2 regions of the Actimicrobium sp. GrIS 1.19 genome follow, and region 2 is predicted to be linked to the other one. Evidence: riboswitches for the same ligand, from Rfam matches in the RefSeq annotation. Region 2 holds a riboswitch; the other holds the start of a gene.

Region 1 (10,325 bases), on a different contig from region 2:
AGTGGCTGACTACACCGGCTTTCCGGAGATGCTCGACGGTCGCGTCAAGACACTGCATCCGAAGGTCCACGGCGGCATCCTGGCCCGGCGCGATTTCCCGGAGCATCGCGCGGCACTGGCGCAGCACGGCATCGACACGATCGACGTGGTGGTGGTCAACCTGTATCCGTTTGCGCAAACTGTCGCACGGCGTGAATGCACGCTCGAGGACGCCATCGAAAACATCGACATCGGCGGCCCGGCCATGCTGCGTTCATCGGCCAAGAACCACAAGGATGTGGTGGTGGTGTGCGATCCACTCGATTACGCCAAGGTGCTGGGCGAAATGCAGGCGGGCGACGTCAGCTATGAAACCCGCTTCGAACTGGCCAAGAAAGTCTTCGCCCATACCGCCCAGTACGACGGCGCGATCACCAACTATTTCACCTCGCTCGGCGCCGACAAGCAACACACCACGCGCAGCCTGTTTCCCTCCACGCTCAACCTGCATTTTGAAAAAGTGCAGGAAATGCGCTACGGCGAGAACCCGCACCAGCTGGCCGCGTTCTACCGCGACACCAAGCCGGTCGAGGGCGCGCTGGCCAACTACACCCAGTTGCAAGGCAAGGAACTGTCGTACAACAACCTGGCCGACGCCGACGCCGCGTGGGAGTGCGTCAAGACCTTCAGCGAAACCGCCTGCGTGATCATCAAGCACGCCAATCCGTGCGGCGTGGCGGTTGGCCTCAATCCGCTGGAAGCGTATAGCAAGGCGCTGCAAACCGACCCGACCTCGGCCTTCGGCGGCATCATCGCCTTCAACGACCTGGTCGATGCCGAGACCGCTGCCGCGATCGCCAAGATGTTCGTCGAAGTGGTCATCGCGCCCGGCTTCAGCGACGCTGCGCGCGACGTGTTCTCCGCCAAACAGAACGTCCGTCTGCTCGAAATCCCGCTCGGCACCGCCCTTAACCCATACGACTTCAAGCGCATCGGCGGCGGCTTGCTGGTGCAATCGCCCGATGCCCGCAACGTGGCATTGGCCGAACTCAAGATCGTCAGCAAGAAGCAGCCTACGCCGCAGCAATTGCAGGACCTGATGTTTGCCTGGCGCGTGGCCAAGTTCGTCAAATCGAATGCCATCGTGTTCTGCGGCAACGGCATGACCCTCGGCGTCGGCGCCGGCCAGATGAGCCGGGTTGATTCGGCCCGCATCGCCGCGATCAAGGCGCAAAACGCAGGACTGACACTGGTCGGATCGGCCGTCGCCTCGGATGCGTTCTTCCCGTTCCGCGATGGTCTGGACGTGGTGGTCGAAGCCGGCGCCACCTGCGTGATCCAGCCGGGTGGCTCGATGCGCGACCAGGAAGTCATCGACGCCGCCGACGAACATGGTGTCGTCATGCTGCAGACCGGAGTGCGCCACTTCCGTCACTGATCGACTGCGATGAGAATTCTCGGCATTGACCCGGGCCTGCGCATCACCGGCTTCGGCGTCATCGAGAAGCACGGCAACAAGCTCAGCTACATCGCCTCGGGCACCATCAAGACGCTCGACATCGACTTGCCGGCCCGGCTGAAAACTATCCTGGCCGGCGTCGGCGAAGTCATCGTCACCTATCGCCCCGATTGCGCGGCGATCGAAAAAGTATTCGTCAACGTCAATCCCCAATCCACACTACTGCTCGGCCAGGCCCGCGGCGCAGCCATCTGCGCGTTGGTCAGCGCCGATCTGCTGGTGGCCGAATACACCGCGCTGCAGGTCAAGCAGGCAGTGGTTGGGCAGGGCAAGGCGCAAAAGCAGCAAGTGCAGGACATGGTGCAGCGTCTGCTGATGTTGTCGGGCACACCCACCGCCGACGCCGCCGATGCACTCGGTGTGGCCATTACCCACGCGCACAACAGCGACGTGCTGGCGATTCTGGGTGGCATGGCGCCGGGATTGGTCAAGAAGGGAATGCGGATTCGAAAGGGGCGGTTGATTGGGTGAGGTCAAAGTGCTGCTGATACGGTCACCACTATGTCAATGGCTGCGCGCGAAGCTTCTGCTGTTGATGTGGTCAGAACAATTTGATTGACTGCGCGCATCGCTTTTTCTACGGGCAATTAATTGAAGTTCGGCCCGTGTTTCCTCGGCGTTACCGACAGCACCTTTGGCAACGATAATATCAAGCAATTTCGGCAAATGCGAAGTGATCTTATAAATCAGGTGCTCACGTCGTTGCGCCTTCGATGGGGTTTCGATCAGCGCACACTGCCCGCTTTCGAGCAAATCAAGGTTGGCAGCTTCGTCTTGCATCACCAGACGTTCGTACAAACCTTGCGGGAGCGTCATTTAGTGGCTCTTAGATTTTTCAATTCGGAAAGTGTATTTTATAAATGCAATTTCGTTTCAGAAACAACCAGCCTCCCTATTGAATAGATGCCATACATTTGGCACGGGCAACGTTATAAATTTCTCCGCGCGCAGAGGAATCTAAAACAAGATTGGCAAATTGTTCGTTCCAAGCCCATGGATATCTGCGGTAGGCGCACCCGGCTCCTGTATCATCATTACCATTCCCCCAACACCCATTCCCCCCATGATCGGTCGCCTCTCCGGACTCCTGCTAGAAAAAAATCCCCCCCAGCTGCTGGTCGATTGCAATGGCGTCGGCTATGAAGTGGGGGTTTCGATGAGCACCTTCTACAATCTGCCTGGCCTCGGTGAAAAGGTGGTGCTGCTGACGCACCAGATCGTGCGCGAGGATGCGCAGTTGCTGTACGGATTCGGCACGGCCGAGGAGCGGACGGTGTTTCGGCAGTTGATCAAGATCACCGGGATCGGGGCGCGCATGGCGTTGTCGATTCTGTCGGGGATGTCGGTGCCGGAGCTGGCGCAGGCGATCACGATGCAGGAATCGGGGCGGTTGACCAAGGTGCCGGGGATTGGCAAGAAGACTGCCGAACGGTTGCTGCTGGAACTCAAGGGCAAGCTGGGCGCCGACCTGGGCGCCGCGGGTGGCGCGGTGCTGGCGGATTCGGGCGCCGATATTCTCAATGCGCTGCTGGCGCTGGGGTACTCCGACAAGGAAGCCATGCTGGCGCTGAAGCAGGTGCCGGCCGGCACCGGCGTGTCGGATGGCATCAAGCTGGCGCTGCGCGCGCTGTCGAAAGGCTAATCACGCATGAGCATTCAAACCGATAACTTTACCGAACAACGCATCACAGCGCCGACGGCGGCGTCGCCCAACGAGGAAGTCATCGAGCGGGCCTTGCGGCCGAAGCAGCTCGACGAATACGTCGGCCAGGAAAAGATTCGCGGACAGCTGGAAATTTTCATCACTGCGGCGCGGCAGCGCAAGGAAGCGCTCGACCACACGCTGCTGTTCGGTCCGCCGGGGCTGGGCAAGACCACGCTGGCGCACATCATCGCGCGCGAAATGGGCGTCAATCTGCGCCAGACCTCCGGGCCGGTGCTGGAGCGGGCCGGCGACCTGGCGGCATTGCTGACCAATCTGGAAGCCAATGATGTGCTGTTCATCGATGAGATTCATCGGCTCTCGCCAGTGGTCGAAGAGATTCTGTACCCGGCGCTGGAAGATTATCAGATTGACATCATGATCGGCGAAGGCCCGGCCGCGCGCTCGGTGCGGCTGGACTTGCAGCCGTTCACGCTGGTCGGCGCCACCACCCGGGCCGGCATGCTGACCAATCCGTTGCGTGACAGGTTTGGCATCGTCGCGCGACTGGAGTTTTATACGGCGCAGGAATTGACCCGCATCGTGACCCGCAGCGCGTCGCTGTTGAATGCGCCGATCGATGACGATGGCGCGTTCGAGATTGCCAAGCGCAGTCGCGGCACCCCGCGCATTGCCAATCGGCTCTTACGGCGGGTGCGCGACTTTGCCGAGGTCAAGGGCAATGGCGACATCACCCGCAAGATCGCCGATGCGGCGCTGGTGATGCTGGATGTCGATCCGGTCGGGTTCGACGTGATGGATCGCAAGTTGCTGGAAGCGATCCTGTTCAAGTTCGGCGGCGGGCCGGTCGGGCTGGACAATCTGGCCGCCGCGATTGGCGAGGAGCGCGAAACCATTGAGGATGTGCTGGAGCCGTATCTGATCCAGCAGGGCTATCTGCAGCGCACGCCGCGCGGGCGGATTGCCACGCCGGCGGCGTACGCGCATTTCGGGGTGGCGGCGCCGAGCACCGGGCCGAATGGCGAGTTGTGGGGTTCCGTGCCGGGCGGTCGCTGAGATGGCGCACGCGCCTTTGCGCGACCAGATCCGCAGCAATGTGCTGGCGCTGGTAAGTGTCGTGATTGCGCTGTCGGCGCTGTTTTATACGACCTGGCGCAATGAGTCGACCGAGGCGAACCGCAATATTCGGGTAGCCGAGTTCGAGATGTTGAAGTATCTGGCCGAGGTGCAGCAGATTGTCGACTACGCGCATTTTCGCAAGGATATGCAGCGCGGCGATCTGGCCATGGGCCTGAGCCGGATTTTGTTGATTCATGACCTGTCGTTGCTGACGCCGAAGCCGGTCGCCGAGGCGGCTGACCATCTGCAAACGGTGTGGGTGGTCAATTCGGACAAGTTGATGACGGATTTGCCCACGGTCGGGCTGGTTTCGGAAGAAATCCTGCAAACCCGACGGGTGGTGCTGGATTCGCTACGGCATTTGAAGTAATTTTCGCAATTCCTGTTTGATCTGGCGCAGAATGCTGACTGGCGAGTTTGAAAAAAACTCGCCAGTCGCCAATACTGAGCGATAGCTGTTTGTCCAAATTTTATCTAGCGAGCGCACTCATGTTGATGTCTACCCAAGCCAACCGTTTTGCCCACCAGTTGCTTACCGCCCGCGCCGATGGCACGTTGTTGCCGCGTCTGTCCAGCGATCCGGAGCTGACGCTGGCCGACGGTTACGACGTGGCCAAATGCATCCTCGATATTCGCATTGCCGAAGGCGAGCAACCGGTCGGACGCAAGATCGGCTTTACCAACCGCAAGGCATGGAACAAGTTCGGCGTGCTGGGGCAGATCGATGCGCCGGTCTGGTCGACCATGTACGACAGCACGGTGCGGTTTACCGATGACAACCGGGCCTTGCAGAAACTGGCGGGCGCGGTGCAGCCGCGGATTGAGCCCGAGATCATTTTCAAGCTGGGCAAGGCGCCGGCCAGGAATGCCTCGATCAAGGAGCTGGCGGCCTGCATCGAATGGATGGCGCACGGCTTCGAGCTGGTGGTTTGTCCGTTTGCTGACTGGCAGTTTGCGCCGCTGGACGCCGTCGCCGCCTTTGGCCTGCATGGCTCGCTGATTGTCGGCGAACCGCACATCCTGTCGCAAGCCTCGCGGCGCAGCCTGGCCGAAGTGCTGACCCATGCGAGCGTGTCGCTGTCGGCCGATTTCGGCGAAGGCTATTCGTTGCATGGCGCGGGGTTTGGCGGTGATGTGCTGGACAGCCCGGTGCACGCCCTGATGCATCTGCACAAACTGCTGCAGACCCAGCCGCAATTTGCGCCGCTGGCAGCCGGCGAGATCATTGCCACCGGCACCTGGACCGAGGCGTACCCGGTGGCTGCCGGACAAAGCTGGACGACCGCGTTTTCGGGTGTCAGCCTGCCGGGCCTGACGGTCGGCTTCGTCTAACCGGATCGGTGACAACGGCTGCCGCCGCGCGGCAGCCTCCGGTGCAGCGGATTACTCTTCGCGTAGCCAGACCTGGGTGCGGCCGATCAGCGGTATGCCGACATAACCGCGCACGTTCAATTTCTTGCCATCGTCGGCCAGGGTCATCTTGCTGCGGTAGACCTCGCCATTGTCCGGATCGAGAATCGTGCCGCCGGTATAGGCCTTGCCGTCGGCACGCATGCCCTTGACGATCACCATGCCGATGATGGGTTGGTCCTTGCCCTCGCCGACGCACTTGACGCATTTCGGATTCGGGTCTTCCGCCGGCGCCGGAAACAGCTTTTCGATGCGTCCCTTGAATTCGCCACCCTGTTCGGCGATACGAATCAGCGCCGAGGGCTTGCCGCTGGTGTCATCAATACTCTTCCACAATCCGGCGGCGGTGCTTTGCCCCCAGGCGCCGATGCTCATCAAAATACCGGCGCTCAGCACCGCCAGTTGTGTCGCTCGTACCGTGTTGGTCATGCGCTCTCTCCTTGTGATCAGGCGGTTGGCAACTTGCCAAACTGTTCCCGCAACTTCTCCAGTGTGCTGATGAATCCGGCCAGGCGCTGCTGCTCGGCCTCGACCACCGCCGCTGGCGCGCGCGCTACAAACGCTTCGTTGCCGAGTTTGGCATGGCCTTTGGTGATTTCACCTTCGAGCCGGGTGATTTCCTTGAACAGTCGTTCGCGCTCGGCAGCCACGTCGATTTCCACTTTCAGCATCAGGCGCGCATTGCCGACGATGGCGACCGGCGCCGGTGAATCCGGCAACGCGTCTTGCACCTGCACCTCGGACAATTTTGCCAGCGCCTGCAGATACGGCGCGAACGACTGCAATTGCGCCGCCTCGGCGCCGGGCGCGGTTTCCAGCACCAGCGGCACCCGCAGCGCCGGCGACAACTGCATCTCGCCGCGCAAATTGCGGCAGGCATCGGTCATCGCCTTGAGCTGCGTCATCCAGCCTTCGGCCGCCTCGTCGATGCGCTCTGGCTGCGCGATCGGGTAGGCCTGCATCATGATAGAGTCGCCGGCCGGATTGAGTACCTTGCCGGACATCGGCGCAATGGTTTGCCACAGCTCCTCGGTGATGAACGGGATGATGGGATGCGCCAGCCGCAACGTGGTCTCCAGCACCTTGAGCAGCGTGCGCCGGGTGGCGCGCTGCTGGGCTTCGTTGCCGTGCTGGATCTGCACCTTGGCCAGTTCAAGATACCAGTCGCAGTATTCGTCCCAGATGAACTTGTAGATCGAGGCGGCGATGTTGTCGAAGCGATAGTCGGCAAAGCCCCTGGCGACATCGGCCTCGGTGCGCTGCAGCAGCGACACGATCCAGCGGTCGGCCTGCGAAAACTCGAGGTAACCGGCGTCGGCGCGTTCCTCGACGCCGCAATCCTTGTCGACGGTATTCATCAGCACGAAGCGGGTGGCGTTCCACAGCTTGTTGCCGAAGTTGCGATAGCCCTCGCAGCGCGCCAGGTCAAAATTGATGTTGCGGCCGAGCGAGGCGTAGCTTGCCATCGTGAAGCGCAGCGCATCGGTGCCGAACGCGGGAATGCCGTTCGGGAATTCCTTGCGGGTGGCCTTTTCAATCTTGACGGCATCGCGCGGATTCATCAGTCCGGTGGTGCGCTTGGCTACCAGCGCATCGAGGTCGATGCCGTCGATCAGGTCGATCGGGTCGAGCGTGTTGCCCTTCGACTTCGACATCTTCTGGCCGCTGCCATCGCGCACCAGGCCGTGCACATAGACGGTGTCGAACGGCACCTTGCCTGTGAAGTGCGTGGTCATCATCACCATCCGTGCAACCCAGAAGAAGATGATGTCGAAGCCGGTCACCAGTACCGACGACGGCAGGAACATCTTGTAGTCTGGGGTTTCTTCCGGCCAGCCCAGCGTCGAGAACGGCACCAGCGCCGACGAGAACCAGGTGTCGAGCACATCGGCATCGCGCCGCAGCGTCTTGCCGCCGGCCTGCGCCTGCGCCTCGGCTTCGCTGCGCGCGACGTAGATCTTGCCGTCGTCGTCGTACCACGCCGGAATCTGATGGCCCCACCACAGTTGGCGCGAGATGCACCAGTCCTGGATGTTGTTGAGCCACTGGTTGTAGGTCGTGGTCCAGTTCTCGGGAATCATCTTGACTTCACCGCTGGCGACTTTTTCCAGTGCGACTTCGGCGATCGATTTTCCGGGAAAGTGGGTGCCTTCCGGCGCCGGCTTCGACATCGCGACAAACCATTGATCGGTCAGCATCGGTTCGATCACGACACCGGTGCGGTCGCCGCGCGGCACCATCAGCTTGTGCGGCTTGATGATTTCGATGAGGCCCTGCGCCTCCAGATCGGCGACCATCTGCTTGCGCGCGACGAAGCGGTCCATGCCTTGATAGGCGTGGGGACCGTTCTCGTTGATCTTCGCGTCGAGCGTGAAAATATTGATCATCGGCAGCTGATGGCGCTGGCCGACGGCGTAATCGTTGGCGTCGTGCGCCGGCGTGATTTTCACGCAGCCGGTGCCGAATTCCTTGTCGACATAACTGTCGGCGATGATCGGGATGGTGCGATCGCACAGCGGCAGCGTCAGCATCTTGCCGATCAGGTGCACATAGCGTGGATCGGTCGGATCAACCGCGACGGCGACGTCGCCCAGCAGCGTCTCGGGCCGCGTGGTGGCGACCGTCAGATGGCCGCTGCCATCGGCCAGCGGATAACGGATGTGCCACATGAAGCCGTCTTCTTCTTCCGACACCACTTCCAGATCCGACACCGCCGTGCCCAGCACCGGGTCCCAGTGCACCAGCCGCTTGCCGCGATAGATCAGGCCCTGTTCGAACAACCGCACGAACACTTCGGTGACGGTGCCGGACAGCTTGGCGTCCATCGTGAAGTACTCGCGGCTCCAGTCGGTCGAGGCGCCCATGCGGCGCATCTGGCCGGTGATGGTGGAGCCGGACTGTTCCTTCCACTCCCACACCTTTTCGACGAACTTGTCGCGGCCGAGATCGTGGCGGGTGAGCTTTTGCGCGTCGAGCTGGCGTTCGACCACGATCTGCGTGGCGATGCCGGCGTGGTCGGTGCCCGGAATCCAGGCGGTGTTGAAACCACGCATGCGGTGGTAGCGCGTCAGCCCGTCCATGATGGTCTGGTTGAACGCATGCCCCATGTGCAGCGTGCCGGTGACGTTCGGCGGCGGCAATTGAATGCTGAAGGCAGGCTTGCCGGCGTCGGTGGTGGCGGTGTAATAACCGCGCTGTTCCCATGTGGTGCGCCAGTGTTTTTCAATTTCGGCGGGCTCGAACGACTTGGCTAATTCCATGATCGGTTTCTGATGGGAAGGGAACTGCGCATTATACGGTGCGCAGCGCGCGATTCGTCCTGTCGCTTTCGGCCGAAGGCGGTTAGAATTAAGCCGCGCCGTCACTCTGACGGACGCAAGCTAGGGGTCCTGACCGCATGCACGTTGCCCGCGGTCGGGTGAGAAATACCCTCGAACCTGATCTGGATAATGCCAGCGAAGGGAAGCTGCGGAGCCCGACTCCGGTATTCCTTTCGCTTTTGATGCACCAAGCAAAGGAATGCAATGAACGACAAACTCCCTTTTTCCGCCATCAGTGCCGTCGTCGACGACGCGGCGATTCATCCGTTGCCGAACTCCCGCAAGATCTACGTGCAGGGTTCGCGTCCCGACCTGCGGGTGCCGATGCGCCAGATCAGCCAGTCCGACACCGCCGCCTCGTTCGGCGCAGAAAAGAATCCGCCGGTGTACGTCTACGACACCTCCGGTCCGTACACCGACCCCGACGTTGCCATCGATATCCGTTCCGGCCTCGCGACACCGCGCCTGCCGTGGATCGTCGAACGCGGCGATACCGAACAGTTGAGCGGCCCGTCGTCAGCGTATGGCATCGAGCGCCTGAATGATCCGGCGCTGGCGGCGCTGCGCTTCAATCTGCACCGCCAGCCACGGCGCGCGCTGGCGGGGCGCAACGTGACGCAGATGCACTATGCGCGGCAGGGCATCATTACCCCCGAAATGGAATTCGTCGCGATCCGTGAAAACATGCGGCGCAGCGAATATCTGGCCGAGCTGCAGGCCAGCGGCCCGATGGGCCAGCGCCTGGCCGACCTGATGGGCCGCCAGCATCCCGGCCAATCGTTCGGCGCCGCGCTGCCGGCGCAGATCACGCCCGAATTCGTGCGCTCCGAAATCGCCCGTGGCCGCGCCATCATCCCGGCCAACATCAACCATCCCGAAATCGAGCCGATGATCATCGGCCGCAATTTCCTGGTCAAGATCAACGCCAACATCGGCAATTCGGCGGTCACCTCGTCGATCGGCGACGAAGTCGAAAAAATGACCTGGGCGATTCGCTGGGGCGGCGACAACGTGATGGACCTGTCGACCGGCAAGCACATCCATGAAACGCGCGAATGGATCATCCGCAATTCACCCGTCCCGATCGGCACCGTGCCGATTTATCAGGCACTCGAAAAGGTCAATGGCAAGGCCGAAGACTTGACCTGGGAAATCTTCCGCGACACCCTGATCGAACAGGCCGAGCAGGGTGTCGATTACTTCACGATTCATGCCGGCGTGCTGCTGCGCACTGTGCCGATGACGGCCAAGCGGCTGACCGGGATCGTCTCGCGCGGCGGCTCGATCATGGCCAAGTGGTGCCTGGCGCATCATC
Region 2 (10,325 bases):
CGATGGTGCGCATCCATCAGCAGCGCTTCGAGGAGGCGCTGGCCCTGTTGGGCAAGGCCGCCGAACTGAACCAGAACCATGGCCGTCCGCTCGCCGGCGCCGTTGCGATGCCGGTGTATCGCCTCAAGCATGACCGCGAGCAGATGGCGCTGCTGCGGCAACGCGGCTTGCTCGCGCCCGGGTTTGCCGCCTATGCCGCGGCGCTCGACGCTTTGCCGGCAGCCGGGGTGCACGCCGGCGCCCTGTCGCTTGACGCCAGCACCGCAGCCGGCATCGCGCCGTCGTATAACAGGCTGGTGCATATCCCGGCGCCGGTCGCGATCAGCGGGCCGTGCCTGAATCCGCAGCTTGATGTCGCACAGCTCGAACGCGCCTACCTGGAGTCGAGGCCGGAGGTGGTGTGGGTCGACGATTTCCTGTCGCCAGCAGCGCTGGAAGCGATTCGCAATTTCTGCCTGGAAGCCACGGTATGGAAGAAGGAGTACCCGAACGGCTATCTCGGCGCGACCCTCAAGGATGGCTTTGCCTCGCCCCTGATCCTGCAGATCGCGGAAGAATTGCGGATCGCCTTCCCCGCCATTTTCGACCGCAATCTGCTCGAACAGGCATGGGCGTTCAAGTACGACAGCACGATGAAGGGCATCAACGTGCATGCCGATTTCGCCGCCGTGAACGTGAACTTCTGGATCACCCGCGAACAGGCCTGCCTCGACCCGGAGCGTGGCGGCCTGGTCATCTGGGATGCTGAGGCGCCGCGCGACTGGAGCTTCCAGAAATACAACGGCGATGAAGCACAGATCCGGCGTTTTCTCAGCGCCTCCGGGGCCCGCTCGATCCGGGTGCCGTACCGCGAAAATCGCTGCGTCATCTTTAACTCGACGCTGTTTCATGAAACCGACCGCTTTGCCTTCAACGACGCCTACGAAGACCGGCGCATCAACGTCACGCTGTTGTATGGCAAGGGCCTGAAAATGCGCTAGTGCCTGCCGATGGCGACCTTCACTTCTCTCTGGCGCGCGCTGCCCGGCGCGCTGCTGTGCCTGCAGCCAGCCTTCGCGGCCGCGCCGCGTGTCGTCACATCGCTGCTGGAACTGCGCCAGCAGCATGTCATCGTCCAGCATTTCGATCTGAGCTGCGGCGCCGCGGCGCTGGCCACGCTGCTGCGTTTTCAGCATGGCGAGCCGGTCACCGAGCGCGACGTGGCCACCGGCCTGATGCGACGCAGCGAATACATTGATGACCCCGGCCTGATTCGACGCCGCGAAGGATTTTCACTGCTTGATCTGAAACGCTACGTGCAGTCGCGCGGCTATGACGGCCTCGGCTTTGGCAATCTTGGCTGGGACGATCTGCTGCAGAATGCGCTGCTGATGGTGCCGGTCAACCTGCACGGCTATAACCACTTCGTGATCTTTCGCGGCAGCGTCAATCAGCGTGCCGTGCTGGCCGATCCGGCCTGGGGCAATCGCAGCATGGCGATCGACGATTTCCTGCAGGCGTGGATCGATTTTCCGGAACTGGGCCGCATTGGTTTCCTGGTCCGGCGGCGCGACGGTCGGCCCGCGTCCAACGATCTGCTGGCGTTGCCGCCATGACGCGGGTGCGCTGCGACTGGGCCGCCCTTGCGCTGCTCATCGCGGCCAGCACCGCTGCGCACGCCGACGACCAGGCAACCCTGCGCGAGCAACTCACGCAACGCGACCAGTTGATCCAGACGTTGCAGGAACGAATCCGCCAGCTCGAAGGCGACCGGCAGCCAGCGCAAGCGCCGCCGCCAGCCGAACCAGCCACCAACGCCAGCGGCCTGTTCGCAGTCGATGCACTGGCTGCCGAGCGCGCGCTGGAACGCACGCTGACCCAGTCCGGCGCGTTGCTACTGCCGCCTGGCGAGGCCGAACTGCAGCTTGGTGCAAGTTACGCGCGCCGCCATCAGCAGAGCGCCACCCTGGTCACGCAGGACGGGCAGCTCGGCCTCGGCAGCACCGAACTGCGCCGCAATGACGTTACCGCCACACTGTCGGCGCGCTTCGGCCTGCCCTTCGACGCGCAACTGGAGTTCACGCTGCCCTATCGGGTGATCCGGCAATCGCTGGTCGAGCCGGTTGACTTCACGGCGTCACGCGAGAGCCGCAGCGGCAGCGCGACAGTCGGCGATGTCACGCTGGGCGTTGCCAGGACACTGCTGCGTGAACAGGGCTGGCGGCCGGACCTGATCGGACGCGTCGGCTGGACCGCCGGCAACGGCAAGGCGAGCAGCGAGAACATCGACATCGGCGACGGCTTCCGCAAAATCCGCGCCGAACTGACCGCGCTCAAACGCCAGGATCCGATCGTATTTACCGGCAACCTGTCGTGGGAATCCACCTTCCGCAACGGCGCGCTCAAGCCCGGCGACCAGCTCGGCCTGTCGCTGGCGGCACTGCTTGCCACCAGTCCGGACACCTCGATGAGCATGGGAATCGATCAGATATTTGCACGAAAAACCCGCGTCAACGGCGTCGCCGTGGCGGGTTCCGACCAGGTCAGCAGCATGCTGACGCTGGGTGCGACGACCATGATCGGCAAGCGCACGCTGCTGTCGGTATCGACCGGTATCGGGCTGACCCGCAACACCCCCGACTACGTGATCAATGTGACCGTGCCGTTGCGCTTCGAGCTGTTCAAGTAGCGCCGCTGTGCAATTGCGGATCCTGTGAGGATTGCCACAGACCGGCATCGCAGCGCCAAACAATACTACGTCCCGTGGGTGTCACACGGCGTCATTGCGATGCCCACATCACCTGTTCATTCAACCCTAAAGGAGTAGTCGACATGAAATCCATCCTGATCCCAACCCTGGTCCTTGGTGCACTCGCCTCGGCGGCACACGCAGCACCCGTGTCACTGAACGACGCCCACCTCGATCGCGTCACCGCCGGCAGCGTCGGCACCTTCAGCGCAACCACCTTTGCCGCCACCACGGTGAAGGCAACCACGCTCGGCGCTACCACGCTCGGCGCGACAACCCTGGGGGCGACCACACTCGGCGCCACCACGGTCCGGGCCAGGACGCTGGGTGCGACCACACTGGGCGCGACCACACTTGGCGCCACCACTCTGGGCGGCATTGTCGTTCGCAAGTAAAAAGCATCAGCCTGCCTGATCCGGTTTTGCGCCAGATCAGGCAATGGGGTACCCGATCCGGGTCCTGACCTCGAATTCGATTCGGACGGCATGCAGACGCCAACCGGGTACCCCAGCCAGCGGCCAGGCATGCTTCTCCGGTGCGGTCGTTGCCAATCTCACGTCACGTCTGCATCGTCGCTACGGCCCTGGATTGATAGAACACTCCCATTCCTCATGCTCGCGGGCATGCCGCAGCTTGCGTTCCAGCTGCGCGACTCGGGTATTTCATGGTCAAGTTACGCCGGCCACACTTCGTCATGTTTTATTGCGCACCGTCCGTGCTACCATCCGCCCCAGCTAGGGGTCCTGGAAGCCACAACTTTCGGGTGAGACAAACCCTTCGAACCTGATCTGGATAATGCCAGCGAAGGGAAGCGCAAAGCCCACACCTCTTTGACCGCTCCTTCGTTGCCACCAGTGTTTCCACCACTGAATGAGTCAATGATGCCGGTATCCCGTTTTTGCCTGACCCCGCTTTCCCTGCTGATTGCCCAAGCCTTCGCACTGCCGTCACTGGCGCACGCACAAACCGCCGACCAGATCCTGCCGCAGGTGATCGTGTCGGAACCGCTGTTGCGCGCCGGCAACGGCAGCGCGCGGGTGGGCGGATTCGAGGCCGCGCCGGTGTTGCAAACGCCCGCCGCGCTGACGGTGATCGACCAGCAGCAACTGCAGGATTTGCAGATTCGCCATGTGGCCGACGTCTCCCGGCTTGATGCCAGCCTGAACGCGGCCTACAACGCGGTCGGCTACGCCGAACAATTCTCGATTCGGGGCTTCCCGCTCGACAATGCATCGAGCTATCGCAAGGATGGTTTGCCGATTGCATCGGATGCCTCGATCCCGTTTGAAAACAAGGAGCGGGTCGAGATCCTGAAGGGGCTTTCCGGGCTGCAGGCCGGCATCTCGACACCCGGCGGGCTGATCGATTTCATCACCAAGCGACCTACCAGCAAGCCGCTGCGTTCAGTGCTGCTGGAAGCCAGCGAGCGCGGCACGCTGTACGGCGCGGTCGATCTGGGCGGCCGCTTCGACGACACCCGTTTCGGTTACCGCATCAATGCCGCTGCGGAGCAATTGCGCTCGTATGTCAAGGGCGCCAATGGCGAGCGGCAGTTCGTCTCGGGCGCCTTCGACTGGCGCATCACGCCGCAGGCACTGCTGCAGCTCGACCTCGACACGCAACACAAGTCGCAGATCACCGCGCCCGGCTATCAACTGCTGGGCGGCACCGATCTGCCCACCGGCATCTCGGCACGGACGCTGCTCAACAACCAGCCGTGGAGCAAGCCAGTCGTGACCGACAACACCAATATCGGCTTGCGCCTGAGCTACCAGTGGAATGCCGCATGGAGCAGCACGTTCGCCGCCAACCGGCATCAATTGAAGCGCGATGACTTCGCCGCCTTTCCGTATGGCTGCGCCTCGGCCGGTCTGTTTCCGGGCTTTTGTGCCAATGGCGACTACGACGTGTATGACTACCAGAGCACCGGTGAAGTCAAGACGCTGTTCGCAACGCAGGCGCTGCTGCAAGGCCAGTTCGCCACCGGCACGGTGCGGCATGCGCTGACCCTCGGCCTCGACACCCTGCGCCGCCGCGACGAATTCGGCGATTGCGTCTATGGCACGGTCGACTGCGCCGGCTCGATGGCCAATGGCACCAGCAATATCTACCAGCCGGTCACGGTGCCGGCCTCGACGATCTCGACCGGACCGGTGCTGTTGCAGCGCAAGGGCGACGAGCGTTCGGTGTTCGTGCAGGACATCCTGGCCTTGTCCGATCAGGTCAGCCTGCATGCCGGCGTGCGCCACACGCACATCGAGCGGGTGCAATCGGCCAGCGCGTTCGAGCGCGACTATCTGCTGCCGTCGGTGGCGCTGGTTGTCACGCCGACGCCGGGCTGGAGCGTGTATGGCAGCTGGTCGCAGGGACTCGAACACGGCGGGGTCGCGCCGCTCTTGACGACCAATGCCAACCAGATTCTGGATCCGGGCAAATCGCGCCAGCAGGAGCTGGGCATCAAGGCCGCCCTGGACGAGTCGTGGCAACTGTCGGCGGCGCTGTTCCAGATCACCAAACCGCTCGAATACACCGACAGCAACTTCACCTACGTGCGCAATGGCGATGCGGTGCATCGTGGCCTGGAGCTGGCGGCCAATGGCAAGATCGGACGCGCCCTGCGCGTGACGCTGGCGGCCACCGCGTTGCAGGCGCGCCAGCGCAACACCGACGATCCGCTGCAGACCGACCAGCGCATCACCAATGTGCCGGCGTTCAAGTCGGCCCTCAATCTCGACTATGCGCTGCCGCAGCTGAATGGTCCGGCACTCAATGGCGGCTGGAGTTATTCATCCAGCAAGGTGTTCAGTCCCGACAGCATCCGGCGTGTCGACGTGCCGTCGTACCAGCTGTTCAATCTGGGCGTGCGCTACGTGGTCGCCACGGCAGGTGTTGCGACCACGCTACGCGCCAATGTCGACAATGTGCTCGACAAGTTCTATTGGGCCGACGCCTCGTCGGCGCTGGGCGGGTATCTGCTGCCAGGCGCACCACGCACCTTCAAGATCTCGGCGCAATTCGATTTCTGAAGTCGCGCGGGCGCGGTAACATCGTCAGCGGGCAACGTCACGCGCCGGGGGGGGGGGCCGATGAAGGTGTTGTTGATCGAGGACGAGCAAAAGATCGCCGACTTTGTCTGCACCGGGCTGACCCGGCGCGGCTTCCACGTCACCCACTGCGCCAACGGCCACGCCGGTCATGCGCTGGGGCTGCGCGCTGATGTCGATATCATCGTGCTCGACGTCATGCTGCCGGGTCGCGATGGCCTGTCAGTACTGCAGGAATGGCGTGCTGCCGGCGTGACCACACCGGTAATTCTGCTGACGGCCCGCAATGAACTGGGCGACCGCATCAGCGGCTTTGATCTGGGCGCCGACGACTATCTGGCCAAACCCTTCTTCGTCGAAGAGCTTGTCGCGCGCATGCAGGCGCTGCTGCGGCGCACCGGCACGCGCCCGGAGACCCTGGCCGTCGGCGCCTTGAAACTCGACTGCATCTCGCGCCAGCTCAGCAATCATGGTCGCAGCTGCGAACTGACCGCGCGCGAATTCAGCCTGCTGGCCTATCTGATGCGCTCGCCCGGCCAGTTGTTCACACGCGGCCAGATACTCGAACATGTGTGGGGCTACGATTTCGATCCCAGCACCAATGTCGTCGATGTCTGCATTCGTCGTATCCGCAACAAGATGCAGGACCTGGCGGATCACGACCCGAATGCCGGTGCCGCTATCGAGGCCGTGCGCGGCGCCGGTTACCGCTTTCGGAGCCAGGCATGCGCCTGAGCTTTCGCGCACGCCTGTTCGGGATCGCCGCGCTGATTGTGACCACCGTGCTGGCGGCCGTGTTGCTGCTGGGTTGGTCAATCCTGCACAAGTCGATGATTGATCGGCTCGACGAGCGGCTCTGCCTCGAAGCCCGGCATCTGACCATGCAGCCAGTGCAGCGGGGCGACATGGCCGAGCTGGAAGTGGACCTGCTCAACAAATTGCGCCTGACCACGCCCGCCCAGCTGATGCTGCTGCTGGACGGACCGGTCGAGGACGCCAGGCAGGCACAGAATTAGGATGACGGGATCGATCTGGCGGCGCTGCCGTGGCAAGCGCTGCCGCAGGACCGGCCACCGCCACCACCGTCACCCGGCGCTGGCGCCTGGCCACCGCCACCGCCGGGCCGGTGCAATGTGAGCACGCTCGCCAGTCGCGGCAAACACTGGCACGCGGCAATGGTCACGATGCCATTTGGACGCAGCGTGGTGGCCGCCGACCTGGCGGCGCCCGCCGCCGAGTTACAGACGGTGGTCAGCCATGCCATGACATGGGTAATTCCCCTGGCGCTGCTGTTGACGGCGCTGGGCGCATGGTTGATGGCGAGTCTGACGATGCGGCCGCTGAACCGGTTGCGCGAGGCCATGAAAGCAATGACCGGCGCTGCGCTCGATCAGCGACTGTCCGGCCACGGTGAAGATCAGGAGTTTGGCGAATTGATCGAGGCTTACAACACCATGCTCAGTCGGCTCGACACCAGCTTCCACCAGGCGACCCGTTTTTCGGCTGACGCCGCGCACGAACTGAAAACCCCGCTGACGATCCTGCAGGGGCGTATCGAGCTGGCCATGCAGCATGCCGGCCAAGGCACGCAGCAGGCCGATCTGGCCGGGATGCAGGAGGAAGTCGCGCGACTGACCCAGATCACCCGCAAGCTCCTGCTGTTGTCGCAGGCCGATGCCGGCCAGCTGGTGTTGCGCCGCGCTCCGGTGGACGTGTCCGCGCTGCTTGAAGCACTGCTGGAGGATGCACACCTGCTGACCAATGAACAGGAGTTGTCAGGCATCATCGCACCCGATCTGATCGTCGCGGCCGACGCGATCCTGTTGCGCCAGTTGCTCAACAATCTGATCAGCAACGCTGTTCGTTACTGCCGTCCCGGCGGCTGGATCACAGTCACGGCGCGCGCGGCGCCGATGGCGGTCGAGATCGTCTTTGCCAACGCTACCGAGCCCATTGACGCCAATACGCGCCGGCACTTTTTCGACCGCTTCTTTCGCGGCGATGGCGCCCATCAACGCCAGGTCGATGGAACCGGGCTGGGCCTGAGCCTGGCCCGCGAGATCGCCCGCGCCCACGGCGGCGAGGTCCTGCTCGACGACAGCCCCGACGACCAGGTCCGGCTCAGGCTGCGACTTTTGCGTGAATGACGAAGATGTCATTTTCGCGGCGAACCAACACCCCGATAATTCCACAAAGAAGGTAGCGACCCAGTCAGATTACCGGGTTGCTGTGGAAGGGCTGTCGCATCGTCGCACCGTCCGGTCAAGCGGCTCCTCCATGGTGACCTCATCGCGCAGTCCGTCCGGTGCTGCGTTTGCCATTGCGATGTATTCCACTCAGGAGACTGCAAAGCATGAAACTGTCCCACACCATCGTCGCCGCCGCGATCGCAGCATTGGCCGGAACGAGCATTGCTCAAATCGGTTCGAGCAGCTTCCATCATCGTCACAAACTCAAACCAGCCAAACCACCGCAACGTCCGGTGCCGGGCGCCGGCGCACAATTCGGCGACCCGCTCAGCGGCCTTGACGCCACCAACCTGCAGGCGTTCAACGATGGCCGTGAAGAATTCGAGGCGGTCGAAACACCCGAAGGCGGCCTCGGCCCGATCTTCAACGACAGCTCCTGCGTGGTGTGCCATTCGGCCGGCGCCACCGGCGGCGCCAGTGCGGTCACCGTGACACGCTTCGGCCGCGTGTCCAACGGCAAATTCGATCCGTTCGAGGCACTCGGCGGCTCCTTGTTGCAGCGCTTTACGATCGCCCCCGAGGCGCAGGAAAAAATACCGGCGCAAGCCAATGTGATAGCCCAGCGCGTCGCCACGCCACTGTTCGGCGCCGGCTTGATCGAGGCGATTCCGGACGGTGACATCCTGCTCAATGCGCAGCGCCGGCAGCCCGATGGCGTGCACGGCAGGGTCTCGACCGTGACCGATGTCACGACCGGCAAGACACGGGTCGGACGCTTTGGCTGGAAACTGCAGCAAGCCACGCTGTTGGCATTTGCCGGCGACGCCTACCTGAATGAAATGGGTGTGACCAGCCGCTTCTTCCCGACCGAAAATGCACCGAATGGCAATCAGGCGCTGCTGGCAAAATATGATCTGGTGCCGGACGTCGAGGATGCGGTCGATCCCGCCACCGGCAAGGGTGACATCGACCATGCGGCCGACTTCATGCGCTTTCTGGCGCCGCCGCCACCGGTGCGGATGACGGCCTCGGCACTGGCCGGTGGCAACCTGTTCCAGCAAATGCAGTGCACGGCCTGCCACATGCCGGTGATGTTCACCGGTCCCAATCCGATTGCCGCCCTGTCGCACCAACCGGTGCCATTGTTCTCGGATCTGCTGCTGCACGATATGGGATCGCTCGGCGACGGCATCGAGCAAGGCGTCGCCAAGGGCAACGAGATGCGCACCGCGCCGCTGTGGGGGCTACGGATGCGTCCGCGGTTCTTGCATGACGGCCGCGCCGCCACCGTTGCCGATGCGATCAGCGCGCATGCCGGCGAAGCCACGGCCTCGGCCAACCGCTTCAAGGCGCTCAAGCCGGCGCAACGACAACAGCTGCTCGACTATTTGAACGGCATCTGATCGATGCCACTGGCTTGTGCAAGCAATGCGCGTGCAACCTGGTCGATGCGTTCCGACAGGGTGCCGCGCACCAGCACAAACGCGCTCTGGCGCGCGGCCAGTGCATCGAGAACCTGTTGATGGATCTGCTGCCGCACGGCGGCGGATTCACGCTGCAGGCCGTCGGCAATCCACGGTCCGTCAGGCGCAGTCACCACGGTAAAGGCATACCGGCGCCGCGCGGCCAGCGCTGCCAGCGGCGCATCGACCCGGCCGAAATAATGGGCGCTGTAGATGGCCGTCATCATCGGCGTGGTATCGCAAAACAGCCAGCCGGTGCAGTGGCCGGCGGCGGCATCTTCGCGGGCGACCTGCTCGCAGGCGATCGGATACTGGTCCTCTTCGTGTGGCGTGCGTTGCTGCACTTCGACGAATTCACGCAGGTATTCCGGCACCCAGAAGGTGCCGAAGTGGTCGGCCAGTCCTTCGGCGAGGGTCGATTTGCCGGTCGATTCGGCACCTACGATGGCGACCGTGCGGGTCGTCATGCGGTGCGGCGCCAGGCACGCAGGCCGATGATGGCCATGATCACAAACAGGCCATACAACAATGCCGTGAGCACCAGGCCCTTGTAGACGTACAGGCCGACGTACAGCACGTCCACGGCAATCCAGACATGCCAGTTCTCCAGCTTCTTGCGTGACAGGAGCAACTGGCCGAGCAGGCTGCCGGCGGTCAGGAACCCGTCCATGTACGGCACGTCGGTATCCGTCCAGTGCTTCAGGAACAGCGACAATACGGCGAATCCGGCCAGCCAGAGCAGCGCCGACATGGCCAGGCCGCGGCGCGACAGCCGCGACACCGGCAGCGTCGAGTGGTCGTCGCCGCCATACAGCCATTGGTACCAACCCCACACCGAGACGAGGATGAACAGCGCCTGCAAACCGGTATCGCCGTACAGCTTCGCTTCCAGGAAAACCAC

Evidence for each region. Region 2 has a riboswitch for thiamine pyrophosphate ahead of RCH09_RS03095 (TonB-dependent siderophore receptor). Riboswitches for the same ligand answer to the same signal wherever they lie in the genome.
Region 1: it holds a riboswitch for thiamine pyrophosphate, as region 2 does, so the genes downstream of both, thiC (phosphomethylpyrimidine synthase ThiC) here and RCH09_RS03095 (TonB-dependent siderophore receptor) in region 2, are expected to answer to the same signal.

Annotation. Positions count from the first base shown of each region.
Region 1 covers NZ_JAXCHT010000025.1:4,614-14,938, reverse strand. The annotation lists gene purH (bifunctional phosphoribosylaminoimidazolecarboxamide formyltransferase/IMP cyclohydrolase) at 1-1,417, shown strand, start outside; gene ruvC (crossover junction endodeoxyribonuclease RuvC) at 1,427-1,969, shown strand; gene RCH09_RS15900 (hypothetical protein) at 2,003-2,314, opposite strand; gene ruvA (Holliday junction branch migration protein RuvA) at 2,562-3,140, shown strand; gene ruvB (Holliday junction branch migration DNA helicase RuvB) at 3,147-4,217, shown strand; gene RCH09_RS15885 (hypothetical protein) at 4,219-4,650, shown strand; gene RCH09_RS15880 (2-keto-4-pentenoate hydratase) at 4,770-5,612, shown strand; gene RCH09_RS15875 (DUF2147 domain-containing protein) at 5,664-6,119, opposite strand; gene RCH09_RS15870 (valine--tRNA ligase) at 6,137-8,950, opposite strand; TPP riboswitch at 9,063-9,171, shown strand; gene thiC (phosphomethylpyrimidine synthase ThiC) at 9,215-10,325, shown strand, end outside.
Region 2 covers NZ_JAXCHT010000002.1:308,366-318,690, reverse strand. The annotation lists gene RCH09_RS03115 (tetratricopeptide repeat protein) at 1-980, shown strand, start outside; gene RCH09_RS03110 (C39 family peptidase) at 990-1,595, shown strand; gene RCH09_RS03105 (transporter) at 1,592-2,668, shown strand; gene RCH09_RS03100 (hypothetical protein) at 2,812-3,123, shown strand; TPP riboswitch at 3,455-3,555, shown strand; gene RCH09_RS03095 (TonB-dependent siderophore receptor) at 3,610-5,754, shown strand; gene RCH09_RS03090 (response regulator transcription factor) at 5,815-6,507, shown strand; gene RCH09_RS03085 (hypothetical protein) at 6,498-6,788, shown strand; gene RCH09_RS03080 (HAMP domain-containing sensor histidine kinase) at 6,957-7,919, shown strand; gene RCH09_RS03075 (di-heme oxidoredictase family protein) at 8,126-9,364, shown strand; gene RCH09_RS03070 (ATP-binding protein) at 9,346-9,891, opposite strand; gene pnuC (nicotinamide riboside transporter PnuC) at 9,888-10,325, opposite strand, start outside.